4 regions of the Thioalkalivibrio sp. ALRh genome follow, and region 1 is predicted to be linked to each of the others. Evidence: predicted binding sites of a transcription regulator. Region 1 holds the regulator's gene; each other region holds the start of a gene.
What was found. Region 1 encodes sigma-54, which starts transcription at its own class of promoters, with help from an activator protein. Its sites were predicted from a motif close to TGGCANGNTNCNTGCTT; they were not measured.

Region 1 (4,077 bases):
GCAGCAGCCCCTGCCGGTGGAGATTACCGCCGATCGTGCGGAGATGGACGACCGGCGGGGCGTAAGCACTTATACCGGTGATGTGGTGGTGATTCGCGGGGACATGACACTGGAGGCCGACAAGGTCTATGTGCGCAGCCGCGACCGACGCCCTTACGAGATGGAGGCCCACGGCGAGCCCGCGCGGCTGGAGTCCCCGGACCCGGAGACGGGCGAGATGCGCATCGCCACCGCGCTGCGCATCGACTACCTGCTGAACGAGGACCGGGTGATCCTGACCGACCAGGCGCATGTGATCACGGCAGCCGAGGAAGCGCGCGGCAAGCGCATCGTCTACGACCTGGAGACGGATGTGATCGAGGCCGAGCGTGGCGAGGCCGATGACGAGCGTGTACGTATCAGGATCCAGCCCCGCGAAGACGACGAATGAACGAGCTCGACACCAGCGCGCCCGCCGCGGCCGGTGGCGAATCTGCGCCGATGGCCGGCTATCTGACCGGCCGCGAGCTGACCAAGCGCTATGGCAAGCGTACGGTGCTGGATCGTGTCGACGTCGATCTGGCACCAGGGGAGGTCGTGGGCCTGCTGGGACCGAACGGCGCAGGCAAGACCACCTGTTTCTACAGCCTGGTCGGCCTGATCCGGCCCAATCGTGGCCGCATCACGCTGGGTGACCGGGACATCACCCGGGCCCCGATTCATTCGCGGGCCCGAGCCGGGCTGGGCTACCTGCCGCAGGAGGCCTCGATCTTCCGTCGGCTGAGTGTTTGGGACAACCTGCAGGCGGTGCTGGAGCTGCGCTCGGAGCTCGACCGCCACGAGCGACGCCGCATCGGCGATGCCCTGATCGAGGAGTTCCAGCTGGAGACCGTGCGCCACAGCCCTGGGATTGCCCTGTCCGGGGGCGAGCGTCGCCGCGCCGAGATCGCGCGGGCACTGGCCGGTGACCCGCGCTTTATCTGCCTGGACGAACCGTTTGCCGGCGTGGATCCGATTTCCGTGGGTGATATCCAGGCCGTGATTGGGCATCTGGCCCAGCGCGGGATCGGTGTGCTGATTTCCGACCACAACGTGCGCGAGACCCTCGGAATCTGCGACAGGGCCTATATTCTTAGTGAGGGCCGCATCCTGAGCGCCGGGACCCCGCAGGAGCTGCTGGACGACCCCCAGGTGCGCCGCGTGTATCTCGGAGAAAACTTTCGACTGTGAACATTGATCAGTGTTTCCTTAAGATGATCTTGATGGTCACCATGGACCTCAAACCGCGATGCTGAAACCCGGGCTCAATCTGCAGCTGGGGCAGACGCTGACGATGACCCCGCAGCTGCAACAGGCGATCCGTCTGCTGCAGCTTTCCACGCTGGAGTTGCAGGCGGAGATCCAGCAGGCGCTGGAAAGCAACCCCATGCTCGAGCAGGTGGAGGACGAGGGCGAGGAGGCCCCGCCCGAGCGCCCGGAGGAAGGGGGCGAACGGGTCGACGGGGATCGCATGCAGGCCGACACGGCTGGCGATGACGTGATCCCCGAGGAGTTGAGCACCGACAGTCGCTGGGACGACATCTACGAGCCCGCCCCGAGCCCACGCGGCCTGGACGACCGCGACCCGCTGGAGAATACCTCCGACGGCGAGGACGAGGGCCTTCAGGATCACCTGCTCTGGCAGCTGCATCTGAGCCACCTGACCCCACGAGACCAACGGATCGGGGCGGCGCTGATCGACGCGATCAGCCCGGACGGCTATCTGGACAGTGAACTCGAGGCGCTGGCGGAGATGATCAGCCAGGGCGAAGACGAGCCCGTGGGGGTCGACGAGGTCGAGGCGGTGCTGCACTGGATTCAGCAGTGCGACCCGCTGGGCGTCGGTGCGCGGGACCTGCGCGAGTGCCTGGAGATCCAGCTGCGCCATTTGGCGCCGGATGCCCCGGCGCGTGACGCGGCTCGAGCCATCCTGGAAAACGGCATGGAGAGCCTGGCCAAGCGGGACTACCGAGCCCTGCAGCGCCAGTCCGGCGTGCGCGACCCGGACGAGCTGGCGCGGGCGCTGGACCTGATCCGCACCCTGAATCCGCGGCCCGGTGCCCAGATCAGCGAGTCCACTTCGGAATACGTCGTGCCGGATGTCTATGTCCGCCATGACCGCGATGGCTGGCGCGTGGACTTGAACCCGGAGATTGCGCCGCGCATTCGCATCAACGATCTCTATGCGGGCATGGTGCGGCAGGTCTCCGATGCGCGTGATAGCGCGTTTATGCGCGATCAGTTGCAGGAGGCGCGCTGGTTCCTGAAGAGCCTGCACAGCCGGAACGACACCCTGCTGCGGGTCGCCCAGGCCATCGTCGTGCGCCAGCAGGGGTTTCTCGAGCATGGTGAGGTTGCCATGCAACCGCTGATCCTGCGCGATATCGCCGAGACCCTGGAGATGCACGAATCGACCATCTCGAGGGTGACTACACAGAAATACATGCACACCCCGCGTGGGGTATTCGAGTTCAAGTACTTCTTTTCCAGTCATGTTGGCACAGCCGATGGCGGCGAATGCTCGGCGACCGCGATCCGTGCCATGATTCGGGAATTGATTGGTGGCGAGACCCCGAACAAGCCACTGAGTGATGCAAAACTGGCCCAGATCCTGTCGGATCGGGGCATTAATGTGGCCCGACGCACCGTGGCCAAGTACCGCGAGGCTATGCACATACCGTCTTCCAGCGAACGCCGGCAGATGGCGAGTATGCCCAGTGGAACCAAGCAAAAAGGAGCCTGACCATGCAGATCAACCTGACCGGCCATCACGTCGATATCACCGACGCCCTGCGCGACTACGTGAACGAAAAGTTCGCGAAGCTGGAACGCCACTTCGACAAAGTGATCGACGTGCATGTGGTGCTGACCCACGAGAAAAACCAGAACCTGAACAACAAGGCGGAGGCCAATCTCCAGGTCAGCGGCAATCACATCCACGCCGAAGCCAGTCACGAGGATATGTATGCGGCGATTGATGGCCTGATCGACAAGGTGGATCGTCAGCTGATCAAGCACAAGGAAAAGGTCAAGGACCATCACCGCGCCGAGGGTGCCCAGCGCAACCGCGAACAGGCCCTTTAACGCAATGACCATTGCCGAGCTGATCACCCGCGCCCGTATCCGGCTGGAGCCCGAGTGTTCCAGCCAGAAACGGGCGCTCGAGACCCTGGCCGAGTTGCTGGCCGTCGGCGGCGAGGAGTCCGCCGGCCCGGCCAGCGGGGCCATCTTCGAGGCCCTGTCTGCCCGCGAGAAGCTTGGCTCCACCGGTCTGGGGCATGGCGTGGCCATCCCGCATGGGCGTCTGGCCGAGCTCGATGCCCCCCGGGTCGCGGTCCTGCGGCTGGACCAGGGGGTCGACTTCGACGCCATGGACCACGAACCCGTGGACATCCTGATCGCACTGCTGGTGCCCGAGGCGGCGACCAGCGCGCACCTGGACCTGCTGGCGCAGCTGGCTCGCGGTCTCTCGCAGCCCGACAATATCGCCTCGCTGCGCCGTGCCGGCGACGCGGACGCCCTGGAACGCGAACTGACCCGGGCCTTCGGCGACGCCTGAACATGGCTCTCCCGGCAGTGCTCCCCCGATTCCGACACCCCGCGCCAATGCTGCCGGAGATTCGTGCATGAACGAGGCACTGGGAGAGGGCGGCATCGCGCGCGACATCACCGTAGAGGTCCTGATCCAGGCGATGGGCAATCGCCTGGATCTGCGCTACGTACACGGCGAGCAGGTCGCACCGGATCGCAACCTGGTCGGCGGTGACGGCGACGACCTGCCCCTCGCCGGGCACCTCAACCTGATCCGGCCTAACCGTATCCAGGTGATCGGCGATTTCGAGGCGCGCTATATCGCGCGGCTGAGCGATGATCAGCGCGAGCAACTGATCCTGGAGATGGCCCGCACCGGGACGACCGCGGTGATCTTCGCCGAGGACACCTGCCCGTTCTCGGAGATGCCGGACGTCCCCGATGAGCAGCTGCCGCTGATCTTGTGCTCCTCGACCAGCAGCCACGAGATTATCTCCCTGCTGCGCTATTTCCTGCAGCAGCGGCTGG
Region 2 (4,077 bases), 660 kb from region 1:
TGTCGAGAGAGAGACTCATCCGTCGTACCCCGTCCGCCACTGGCGAACTTCAGGTTCCTCGGGACGAAACCGCTTCGCCCCGTACGACAGGGACAAAGCAATTGGTGTGCCACTATGGGCCGAAAGAGGTTGGGAGAGCAGCGCCGAGGGTGGCGCCCGGATCGCGGGAGCGACCGTATGGAAAGGCGGAAAGGGCCGATCAGCCCTTCAGGCGAAGGACGGAGCCGTACTCGGTGCGAACGGTTTCGAAGGCCTGGGTGTAAGGACCCGCTGTCTCGGAAGCGCCAAGAAACAGATAGCCACCGGGATTCATCTGGCGGGCAATTCCGTCAAGAACCTGTCGCTTGGTCTCGGCGGAGAAATAGATCAGCACGTTGCGACAGAACACGATGTCGAACTTGCCCAGCGCCGCATAGCTGTCGATCAGGTTGAGCTTCTGGAAACGGCAGCGGCGCTGGATCTCCGGGCGTACGCGATGGCCCTCCGCCACGGTCTCGAAGAAGCGGGCGCGCCTCGCCTCGCTCAGGCCACGGACGATGCTCAGCCCGTCGTACACCGCGCGCCGGGCATCGTCCAGAATCTTCTCCGAGAGATCCGTACCCAGGATCGATACCGGCACCACACGCTTGGGCCGCGATTCCTCCCACTCGGACGCCACCATCGAGATGCTGTAGGCCTCCTGTCCGCTGGAGCAGCCGGACGACCAGACCTTGATCCCTGCGCCTTTCTCCGCCCGTTCCGGGAGCAGTACATGGCGCAGGATCTCGAACGGGAAGCCATCGCGAAACCAGGAGGTTTCGTTCGTGGTCATCGCGTCGATCACACGCGTGCGCAGGCGCGGGTTGGGTGCCTGGCGCATTGCGTGCAGCAGCTCCGGCACACTCTTGTAGCCGAACTCGTCCAGCAGCCGCGACAGTCGGCTCGACACGAGATACTGACGACTGTCGCCCAGCACCAGGCCACAGCACTCGGAAAGAAAACGCGAGAACTCCTCGTAGTCACGCGAGTCGATCACGAAGTCATCCTTGAAAGTCGACGGTACGGGCGGACGGGCACGTTGATGACGAATCCTTGACAGCGTGTCGGAAAACCCGACTGGGGAACACGCGATCCCCCATGCCGGACGGATGCAGTATACGTGCAACCGCGCGGACGCCGACAGCATCCCAACGGGTGATCGATGCGGCGCGCCATGGCCGCTGATGTTCATGCGGCCGGCAATCCGTTACCGCTTCCATGCCGCCAGGGTCGACTCGGTCGACTAACGCAAACGGCGCAGGCACCGGCATCAGTCCTTGCGGGTCTGGTCAAGCACAGCCTCGGCCAGCTCGTCGGGGTTGAACTTGGACAGGAAGGCGTCGGCCCCGGCACGCTTGACCATATCCGTATTGAACTCCCCACTCAGTGACGAGTGCAGCAGAACCCGGAGGCCTTTCAGGCGATCGTTCGCACGAATTCGAGCGGTGAGGGTATAGCCGTCCATGCGCGGCATCTCGATATCCGAAATCACCAGCTCCACCACCTCGTCCACGGTGCCGGCCTCGGCCTGCTCCTCCAGGAAATCCAGCGCCTCGCGACCATCCTTGAAGACCACGTACTCCCAGCCCAGGCCCTTGATCGCACCCTCGATCTGCTTGCGCGCGACCACGGAGTCATCAACGATCACAATCTTGCGCTGTCCATGCTTGGCGCGTTCTTCCTCGGCCTCCGCGCGCACCGCGTCGGATACCGTGGATGGCAACGGGTTGACGATCGACAGTACCCGTTCGACGTCAATGATCTCGACCAGCTTGTTGTCGATCTCGGTGACCGCCACCAGAAACGACTCGCGCCCGGTCCCACGAGGCGGGGACTTCACGTCTTCCCAGTTAACGTTGACGATCCGGTCGACCGCGGACACCCAGAACCCCTGTACCGACCGGTTGAACTCGGTCACCACCACCTTGTGGTCGCCCGTTTCGCCCACGGCGGTACGCAGCCCCATCGCGCGCGCCAGATCGATGATGGGGACGGTTCCGCCACGCAGGGTAGCCACACCACGCACCACACTCAGCGATCCGGGAATCTGCCGCAGCGGCGGCGACGGGATCACCTCGCGCACCTTGAATACGTTGATACCGAAAGTCTGCGAGCTCCCCAAATGAAACAGGAGCAGCTCCATACGGTTCTGCCCCACCAGCTGGGTGCGCTGATTCACATCGTCAATGAATTGACTCATTGTCCTGCTCTCCCCCTCGCCCAGCGGCCAGCCACCTCGACTCGCCGGCCCCAGTGTGCACCCCGCAGACCGACGCTGTCATGCCACAACCCGCCGTCGCATGCCGATTGCACGCGTTCTAGACCCGATAACGGCCGGCCGCTGTGACTCTTGAGGGTACGCTCCTGATTGCCTGGCATGTTTTCTGCTTGCACGTCTCTGCAAACCTCTCGAGTCCTGACAAGCCGACGCGCATCCAGACCAATGAACCAGTCAGCACGCAAACCTTCCATTCGCTCCTGGTGGCTTTCGGCCGCCATGGGCGTCGTTCTGGCCCTGGTCTCCATTGCGGCACAGGCCGAGATCGAGGCAGTGGAAAACATCCGCCTGGCGGCGGAGCGCTTCATCCAGGAGGAGTTGAACCTCACACCAGGCGACGAAGCGGTAGAGATTCAGATCGGCCGGCTGGACAACCGCCTGCGCCTGGCCCGATGCAGCGAGGCACTGGAGACCCGGTTCCCGCCCGGCGGGCGACGCGATGGCAATACGGCGGTACAGGTTCAGTGCGAGACCCCCGTCAGCTGGTCGATCTATGTGCCAGTCACGGTCGAGCGCTACGCCGAGGTGCTGGTCGCCAGCCGCAGCCTGCGACGCCAGCACACGATCCTCCCCGGCGATCTGCGCACCAAGCGAATTCAGACCTCTCGCCATGCGGGGAGCTATTTCGAGAACAAGGGCGAACTGGTGGGGCTGCAGACCCGGCGCAACATCCGGCCCGGTCAGATCCTGGGCCAGCAGCACGTCACCCAGCGCGAGGTGGTCAGCCGCGGCCAGCGCGTCACCATCCTGGCCGAGAACGGCTCGGTGGTGATCCGCATGCAGGGCGAGGCGCTGGAGAATGGCATCCTGGGCGATCGCATCCGCGTGAAGAACACCTCGTCCGGACGCGTCGTGGAAGGCGAGGTGCTCGAGTCCGGACATGTACGCGTTGCCCTGTAGAATGGCGGTGTGTCTCGTCACCATCCACAAACTGTGAAGCGAATCGAAAATTCACAGCTCAAGGGGCTACAGTTTCAGCCGGTGCTGCCGCTAACCCCTGCAGTAGAATTGCAAAAACAGGAAACCGAATAATGGATATCAAAGGCCCGAACTCCCCCGGCCTGCGCCCGGATGGCAACAGCTCGAGCGTGAAGGGCCGCGATGAGACCTCTCGCCCCGACGCAGGCGCCCAGGGCAATGCATCCTCACCCGTACGTCAGGATGACTCTGTCACCCTGACCGGCGCGGCGCAGGCAATGAACGCCGCCTCCGGGGCCGCCAGCAACGCCCCGTTCGACGAGGCGCGAGTCGCCGAGCTGCGCGAGGCCATCTCCAACGGTCAGTACCCGGTAGACAACGAACAGCTAGCCGATCGCATGATCGAGCTGGAAAGCCTGTTGCGCTAACAGAGACCCGACGATGTCGCCCGAACAACGCCACGCCTTCCTCCGCTCGCTGGAGGCCTCGATTCGGCTGAGCCACCAGATGGAGGACATCCTGCTGCAGGAGACCCGGGCGGTGGAATCACGGGCCGCCGAGACCCTGCGCGAAGTCGTGGCCCAGAAGCAGACGCTACTGCAGGAACTCGAAACCGAAAGCCGGCGACAGCGCGAGACGATCGAGGCCGCCGGCGAAACGTATACGCCCGAGGGACTTGCACGGCTGTTCGGTCGGCTCGAGGGAGGCGCCGAGCTGGACGACCACTGGCAGGCGCTACGCCGCTCGGTGGAGCGCTGCAATACCCTCAACCAGGGGAATGCCCGACTGATCGATCGCGACCGTCGTCGCGTGGAGATGTCCATCCAGATCCTGCGCGGCGAGGAACCCGGCCCGGCTCCCAC
Region 3 (4,077 bases), 420 kb from region 1:
TGGAGCTGGTCCGGCTGGCGCGCGGGCACATCGGGGAACAGCACGGCCAGCCGCCGCGGGGTGGCGAAGGCCTCGGGCGCGCCCGGTTCCAGCCCGGCCTCGCACAGGCGCGTGGCCAGGCCCTCGGCCAGGGCGTCACGCAGGCGCGGCAGGGCGGTGGGGGGCAGCTCCTCGGTGCCCAGTTCGATCAGGAGTTCGCGGGCTTCAGCCATGTCGGGTCCGTGTCGGGTCCATCGCAACCGCGCGCCAGGGCGCGGTCTGGAAATTGGGTTCAGGCGGCGTCGGGCTTGTTCGTATCGTCGTCGGCGCACAGCGGGAAGCCCAGGGCCTCGCGCGACTCGTAGTACTTCTGGGCGACGTGTCGCGACAGCTCGCGCACGCGCAGGATGTAGCGCTGGCGCTCGGTGACCGAGATTGCGCCGCGGGCATCCAGCAGGTTGAAGCTGTGTGACGCGCGCAGCATCTGTTCGTAGGCCGGCAGCGGCAGGCCCAGCTCGATCATGCGATCGCTCTCGTTTGCGTGCTGGTCGAAGGCGGCGAACAGGGCATCGCGATCGGCATGCTCGAAGTTGTAGGTGGACTGCTCCACCTCGTTCTGGTGATAGACGTCGCCATAGGTCACCGGGCGGCCGTCCGGGCCGACGGTCCAGACCAGGTCGAACACGCTCTCCACCCCCTGCAGGTACATCGCCAGGCGCTCCAGCCCGTAGGTGATCTCGCCGGACACCGGGTGGCAGTCCAGCCCGCCCACCTGCTGGAAGTAGGTGAACTGGGTGACCTCCATGCCGTTCAGCCAGACCTCCCAGCCCAGGCCCCAGGCGCCGAGGGTCGGGGACTCCCAGTTGTCCTCGACGAAGCGCACATCATGGGTGAGCGTGTCGAAGCCCAGGGCCTCCAGGGAGCCCAGGTAGAGGTCCTGGATGTCCGGCGGCGACGGCTTCAGCAACACCTGGAACTGGTAGTAGTGCTGCAGGCGGTTGGGATTGTCGCCATAGCGCCCGTCGGTGGGTCGGCGGCTGGGCTGCACATAGGCCGCGCGCCACGGCTCCGGCCCGATCGAACGCAGGAAGGTCGCCGGATGGAAGGTACCGGCCCCCATCTCCATGTCGTAGGGCTGCAGGACCACGCAACCGTGGTCGTTCCAGTAGTCCTGCAACCGGCGGATCAGGTCCTGGAAGGTGGGGCTGCTGCTGGACGGGGTGCGTTCGTGCGCCATGCGGGATCCCGGGTCAGGGCAAAGCGGACAGTATATCGGCCGGGCTCCGGCTGCGGCCACCGCTGAAGGCAGTGCAAGCGTCTTGCATGTGGCGGAGGCACGCCCATACTGAGGGCCTGCCCCTGTTCGGGAGGGATGTCCTGAGCGACCCCCGCGCCAACTCCGAGGCCACGATCTCGCCCGAAAACGGCCGGCGCTACCGTGCCACGCGCCGGGTAACGGTCGTGGGCGCGGTGGTGAATGCCTTTCTTACCCTGGCACAGCTGCTGAGCGGATGGCTGCTGAACTCGCAGGCGCTGATCGCCGACGGCGTGCACACCCTGTCGGACCTGATCACCGATGGTGTGGTGCTGTTCGCCGCTGGCAAGGCCGCGGCCTCGCCCGATCATGACCACCCCTACGGACACGGGCGTATCGAGACCCTGGCCACCGTGGTCGTCGGTGTGTTCCTCGCACTGGCCGGCCTCGGGATCGCCTGGGCCGCCGGACAGCGGCTGATGGATACCAACGCCGCGACCGCGGGGCCGGCACCGGCCGCGCTCGCCTTTGCGGTGCTGACGCTGGTGGCCAAGGAGGGGCTCTATCAGTACACCCACCGTGTGGCGAAACGGATCGGCTCGCGGATGCTGGATGCGAACGCCTGGCATCACCGCACGGATGCGATCTCCTCGCTGTTCGTGCTGGTCGGGGTCGGGGCCGCGGTGGCGGGCTTCCCGTGGGCGGATGCCCTGGCGGCGCTGATCGTTGCCCTGTTCATCCTGCATATCGCCGGGCGCCTGATCGTGCGCAGCGCGGCCGAACTGATTGACACGGCACTGGATCCGGAGGAGGTCGCGCGCATCCACCGCACGATCATGGAAGTGCCCGGGGTGAAGGATGCGCACATGCTGCGCACGCGGCGGCATGGGAGCGACGTGGTCGCCGATGTGCATATCCAGGTCGCCCCGATGATTTCGGTTTCCGAGGGACACCGGATTGCCGATGCGGTGTACGGGGCCGTCACCCAGCGCCACGAGCGGCTGCGCGATTTTACGGTCCATGTAGATCCGGAAAACGACGAAGATCAGGCTCGAAGCTCGAACCTGCCCCTGCGTCCGGAGATCGCCGAAGCGGTGCGCGAGGCCTGGGCCGACACCCCGGAACTGGATCGCCTGGAGCAGCTTTCCATGCACTATCTGAACGGGCGCATCCACCTGACCCTGACGCTGCGCCTTGACGGGGCATGCACGCCCGTGGACCTGAACGCGCGGGGCGAGGGCCTGTCACAGTCGCTGCAGGGCCATCCGCGCCTGAAGGACCGGCTGGGTGAGGTGAAGATCCTCTATCGCCCATGCACCACTGGCGTGCAACAAAAGACTTGATGCACTACTGTGGTGCCGATGGCGCACGGATATTGTGCAGCCCGCCGCGTGGTACGGGCCTGATGAGTCCTGAACGACCGTCACAGGGCCAATCGAACGAACTGGCATGATGCCTGCATAGAACCGATTCAACGCCGGCCGGGCTCGAATCGGCGCGGCGAACCCAAAGACCAAGAGCAAACCTAAGGAGACTCCCATGTCCGCAGCCGACGTGCTGAAGCAGATCCAGGAAAAGGAAGTCCGCTTTGTCGACTTCCGTTTCACCGACTCCAAGGGCAAGGAACAGCATGTAACCGTTCCAGCCCATGACCTCGACGAAGAGTCGTTCGAGGAAGGCAAGATGTTCGACGGGTCGTCGATCTCCGGCTGGAAGGGCATCAACGAGTCCGACATGATCCTGATGCCGGATGCGGAGTCCGCGGTCATCGATCCGTTCTTCGAGGACATGACGATGAACATCCGCTGCGACGTGGTCGAGCCGGCCACCATGCAGGGCTACGACCGCTGCCCGCGCTCCCTGGCGCGTCGTGCCGAGGCCTATCTGCAGAGCACCGGCATCGCCGACACCGCGCTGTTCGGGCCGGAAAACGAATTCTTCGTGTTCGACGACGTGAAATGGGGCTCGGACCTCTCCGGCTCCTACTGCCGCGTGGACTCCTCCGAGGCCTCCTGGAATTCCGAGCGCGTCTACGAAGACGGCAACATCGGGCACCGCCCGGGCGTGAAGGGTGGCTACTTCCCGGTGCCGCCGGTCGACAGCCTGCACGACATCCGCTCGACCATGTGCGAAGTGATGACCGAGATGGGCCTCGTTACCGAGGTGCACCACCACGAGGTGGCCACCGCCGGCCAGTGCGAGATCGGTGTCGGCCCCGCAACGCTGACGCAGAAGGCCGACGAGGTGCAGGTACTGAAGTACGTGGTGCAGAACGTGGCCCACATGCACGGCAAGACCGCGACCTTCATGCCCAAGCCGATCGTCGGCGACAACGGTTCCGGCATGCACGTGCACCAGTCGCTGTCCAAGGACGGCAAGAACCTGTTCTCCGGTGACCTGTACGGCGGCCTGTCCGAGACCGCGCTGTACTACATCGGCGGCATCATCAAGCACGCCCGCTCGCTGAACGCCTTCACCAACCCGTCCACCAACAGCTACAAGCGTCTGGTGCCGGGCTTCGAGGCGCCGGTGATGCTGGCCTACTCCGCGCGCAACCGCTCCGCGTCGCTGCGCATCCCGTTCGTGATGAGCCCGAAGGCCCGCCGCATCGAGCTGCGTTTCCCGGACTCCACCGCCAACCCGTACCTGGCGTTTGCCGCGATGCTGATGGCCGGCCTGGACGGCATCCAGAACAAGATCCACCCGGGCGACGCGATGGACAAGAACCTCTACGACCTGCCGCCGGAAGAGGAAAAGGGCATCCCGCAGGTCTGCCATTCGCTGGACCAGGCGCTGGAAGCCCTGAACCAGGACCGCGAATACCTGACCCAGGGTGGCGTGTT
Region 4 (4,077 bases), on a different contig from region 1:
GAAGCGGTGGCGATGCACGAGCGGCTGGAGGCCTACCTTGGGCAGGGTCGCGACGAGGCGGTCGGGTTTGATCAGGCCCGCGACGAACTGCTGGCCTTGATCGGGGGCGCCTGAAATGGATTCTCGGCGCTTGGAACGTCTTCTGCGTCTGCGACGCATCGAAGAGAGTGAAGCCACGCGTCAACTGGGGGCGCGGTTGCAGCAACTGGACGCGGTCGAGACCCAGCGGACCCAGCTGGAGGGCTATCAGCTCGAGTATCTCCGGGCGCCACTGCCCGATGACACGAATCAGCTCAAGTGGCTTTCCGGGATGCGGGATCAACTGCGGCATGCACTGGAACAGCAAGACCTTCGCGCGCAGGCCGCAGGCGCCCAGGCGGAGCAGGCACGCCAGGAGTGGCTGCTCCGCCACCGGGCGGTGATGTCCCTGGAAAAGCTCCTGGAGCGCCGCATTGCAGAACAGGAGCGGGAGGCCGATCGCCGTCGCCAGCATGAGCAGGACATGTGGGCGACACGGCAGGTGCACACGCGCACGCAGGAGACGAACAACGACTGGCAAGAATCTTGAATGAGCTGACCAGGAATGCCCATCAAAGGCGTACGAGCCGGGCAATGACTCAGAGGATCCATTGATGATCGCGACAGGCAATGCCGGCCAGGGGATGATGCCGCTGCTGCAGTTGTTGGGGGGTGGCAGTGACCTCAAGGACCTTCAGGCGCTCGAAGGCCTCGAAGGGTTGAAGGACCTGAAAACCGCAGAAGGCGAGGGTTTCCTCGATATTCTTCAGCCGCAGCTCGAGGCGCTGCTGGCCGATCTGGGCGTGGGTGAAGAGGAGCTTGAAGGGCTCGATCTGGAGGGCATGCTGGCCCGCTTGCAAGCCCTGATGGACGGAGGCGAACTGGCCGTCGAGGTGGAATCGGGCGGCAAGGATTTGCCGCTGGCCGCGCTCATGACGGCAGTGGATGATCGCCCCGGTCCGTCCGTTGCACGTATGGAGCGCGGCGAAGGCAACGGTGGCGCGCGCGAGATCAAGCCGTTGCCTGCAGCGGTCATGCGGCTGTTCCTCGAGTCCAGCCAGGGCTCGGCTGCTTCAGGCGGCGGGGCGGGCACCGAGCTGCTCGGTCCGAACAGCCGCCTTTCGCGCGAGAATGTTCTGGAGCTGCTGGCGCAATGGATGTCCCAGGGGACTGATACGCAAAGGGCGCAGGGACGCGCGGAACCTCTGGCCGGCATTCTGCCGGCGCATGTACAGGCTGCGGAAGGCAGCGAGGGTTCACGCAGCTCGTTGCGCCTGGACCTGGCTCGGCTGCTGCAGCCGGGTGGCGAGCGCGAGCTGACGGACCAGATCCGCATGCTGGCGCGTGCCCAGGGCGGCCGTACCGAGATCAAGCTGCACCCGCCGCAGCTGGGGACACTCGATGTCCGCCTGAACGTGGACGGTGATCGAGCCACCGTCCAGTTCATCAGTGCAAATCCGGTGACCCGCGAGGTTCTGGAGGCGGCGATGCCTCGGCTGCGCGAGAGTCTCGCCCAGAGCGGCCTTACGCTCGAGGATGCGACCGTGTCCGATCAGGCGGCCGAAGAGCGTGAAGGTCAGCAGGAATTGGCTGACGGGCAGCGGGCCGGGCGCGAGGCCGATGAGTCCGAGGCCGAGGAAGAGCAGGCGACGGGTAGCACCCTTTCGATCCTGAACCGCCGGCTTGACCTGTTCGCCTGAGTAAGTCCGTTTGCAAAAGACCGGGTGCGTAAACCCGCCCGGTCGTTCCCAACCTCGGTTGTTGTGCCGCCAAGATCCCGTCTTCTGCCGGGTTCGGGGCGGCTGAATCTTGACGATCCCCTTTTTAATTCCCGGCTGCACCCCTCCTGTGCTCTCCTCGTTACCGCTTAAGCGTCGGAAATCATTACATAAATTAATTTTGGCACTGCCTTTGCTATGAGTTCAGGCAATAGTCAGCGCGATCCCGTGCCGTCAACATGGACGGATTCACGAATCTCGAGGGTAGGAAATGGCGGAGAAGGAAGTCGAACTGGGTGGAGAAGGCGCCGGCAATAAGGGCAAGAAGGGGCTGCTCTGGATTGTCATTTTGCTGGTGCTCGTGTTCGCCGGGGCCGGCGCGGCGGCTGCGTGGTTTTTCTTGTCCGGCGGTGGCGAGGAAGAGACCGGTGAAGAAGGCCCGGCCGAGCGTCACTATCACGGGCTGGAGCCGATGACCGTGAACATTGATGGGCCCGGACGCATTCGCTATCTCCGGGTCGAGCTAAGCGTCGTCACCACCGACCCCGAGGTGATTGAAGCACTGGAGCGGCATATGCCGGCCGTTCGCAACGATGTGCTGGGCCTGCTTGGAGAGAAACACTACGACGACCTCAATACGCGTGACGGGAAGGAATCGCTTGCCGAGGAGCTGCGCGAGGCGATCGCCGAGATCCTTGAGGAGCGGGACGCACCACATGATGTGGAAGCGGTGCGCTTTAACGAACTGGTCATGCAGTAGGCAGAACCATGGCGCAAACGGACATCCTCAGCCAGGACGAGATCGACGCCCTCCTTCATGGGGTCGATGACGGCGATATCGAAACGGATGACCCGTTTCCGAATGACGGAGAGGCCCGCGAGTTCAACTTCGCGACGCAGGATCGGATCGTGCGTGGGCGGATGCCCACGCTGGAGATGATCAACGAGCGCTTTGCACGACACCTCCGGGTACGCCTGTTCAATATGCTGCGTCGCTCTGCGGAGCTCTCCGTGGTCGGCACTCGGGTCTCGAAGTTCTCGGAGTACATGCACTCCTTGTTCGTGCCGACCAGCCTGAACCTGGTGCGGGCGCATCCGCTGCACGGGACTGGTCTGTTCGTGTTCGACCCGAAGCTGGTGTTCATCCTGGTCGACAACTTCTTTGGTGGCGACGGTCGCTACCACACGCGCATCGAGGGACGGGATTTCACGCCGATGGAGATGCGCGTGGTCCACGGCATCCTCGAAGGCGCATTCGAGGACATGGTCAAGGCCTGGCAGCCGGTGATGGATCTGCGCTTCGAGTTCCTGAACTCGGAGGTGAACCCGCAGTTCGCCAATATCGTCTCGCCCACCGAGATCGTCGTGATCAGCGAGTTCCATATCGAGCTCGATGGTGGCGGCGGCAATCTGCATTTCACCTTGCCGTACTCGATGATCGAGCCGATCCGCGAGCAGCTGGATACCGGGCTGCAATCGGACCGGTCCGACGTGGATCAACGCTGGATGAAGGCGCTGGAAGAAGAGATTCAGGACGCGGAAGTCGAGGTGAGCTCCACCCTGACCGAGACCGAAGTGACGGTGCAGGAGCTGCTCGACATCCAGCCGGGCGACATCATCCCGATCAATCTCCCCGAGACCGTTACCTTGAGAGTCGAAGATATCCCGCTGTTTCGTGGGAAGTTTGGCGTATCCGATGGCAAGAATGCGATCCAGGTGACGGATCGCATTATCAAGCGATAGAGGGCTGCACCCATGGCAGACACCGAAGACAACAAGAAAGACGACGAGAGCCTGGCTTCCAATGAGGACAGTGACGTGACCCCGGAGGCAGCCGAAGGGGAATCCGAAGAGGACCAGGACGCCCTGGCGGACGAATGGGCCGCAGCGCTGGCCGAGCAGAAGGACACCGACGGTGAGCCGGCCGCCGATCCGGACGAGCTGTTGAATCAGGCCCAGGCCAGCAGTAGCGGAAGTGAATCGGCCGATCCCCTGATGGGAGCGGAGAAAAGGGAGCGCAAGCACAAGCCCGATCCGGAGGCCGAACCTCTGAAGCCGGAGGAACTGGCGGCGTCGGCCGGCATGTCGGCCGAGGACATTAATCTGCAGATGGTGCTGGATGTGCCGGTCACCATCTCGATGGAGATCGGTCGCAGCCGCATCCCCATTCGCAATCTGCTGCAGTTGAACCAGGGGTCGGTGGTGGAGCTCGACCGACTCGCGGGGGAGGCGTTGGATGTGCTCGTGAACGGGACGCTCATCGCGCATGGCGAGGTGGTCGTGGTCAACGAGAAGTTCGGCATACGGCTGACTGACGTGATCAGCCCCAGTGAACGCATTC

Region 2: the regulator sigma-54 is predicted to act here: its motif matches at 2,392-2,408, upstream of flgA (flagellar basal body P-ring formation chaperone FlgA).
Region 3: the regulator sigma-54 is predicted to act here: its motif matches at 2,680-2,696, upstream of glnA (glutamate--ammonia ligase).
Region 4: the regulator sigma-54 is predicted to act here: its motif matches at 1,919-1,935, upstream of fliL (flagellar basal body-associated protein FliL).

What each region holds. Positions count from the first base shown of each region.
Region 1 is NZ_KB906519.1:778,707-782,783, reverse strand. It holds gene lptA (lipopolysaccharide transport periplasmic protein LptA) at 1-430, shown strand, start outside; gene lptB (LPS export ABC transporter ATP-binding protein) at 481-1,209, shown strand; gene F791_RS0103760 (RNA polymerase factor sigma-54) at 1,268-2,761, shown strand; gene hpf (ribosome hibernation-promoting factor, HPF/YfiA family) at 2,764-3,102, shown strand; gene F791_RS0103750 (PTS sugar transporter subunit IIA) at 3,107-3,577, shown strand; gene hprK (HPr(Ser) kinase/phosphatase) at 3,645-4,077, shown strand, end outside.
Region 2 is NZ_KB906519.1:121,403-125,479, reverse strand. It holds gene flgB (flagellar basal body rod protein FlgB) at 1-19, opposite strand, end outside; gene F791_RS0100615 (protein-glutamate O-methyltransferase CheR) at 200-1,015, opposite strand; gene F791_RS0100610 (chemotaxis protein) at 1,289-2,218, opposite strand; gene flgA (flagellar basal body P-ring formation chaperone FlgA) at 2,462-3,196, shown strand; gene flgM (flagellar biosynthesis anti-sigma factor FlgM) at 3,328-3,642, shown strand; gene F791_RS0100595 (flagella synthesis protein FlgN) at 3,656-4,077, shown strand, end outside.
Region 3 is NZ_KB906519.1:1,197,229-1,201,305, reverse strand. It holds gene glyS (glycine--tRNA ligase subunit beta) at 1-212, opposite strand, end outside; gene glyQ (glycine--tRNA ligase subunit alpha) at 272-1,216, opposite strand; gene F791_RS0105765 (cation diffusion facilitator family transporter) at 1,303-2,577, shown strand; gene glnA (glutamate--ammonia ligase) at 2,774-4,077, shown strand, end outside.
Region 4 is NZ_KB906522.1:143,994-148,070, reverse strand. It holds gene F791_RS0110330 (FliI/YscN family ATPase) at 1-114, shown strand, start outside; gene F791_RS0110325 (flagellar export protein FliJ) at 116-568, shown strand; gene F791_RS0110320 (flagellar hook-length control protein FliK) at 633-1,718, shown strand; gene fliL (flagellar basal body-associated protein FliL) at 2,008-2,496, shown strand; gene fliM (flagellar motor switch protein FliM) at 2,505-3,479, shown strand; gene fliN (flagellar motor switch protein FliN) at 3,492-4,077, shown strand, end outside.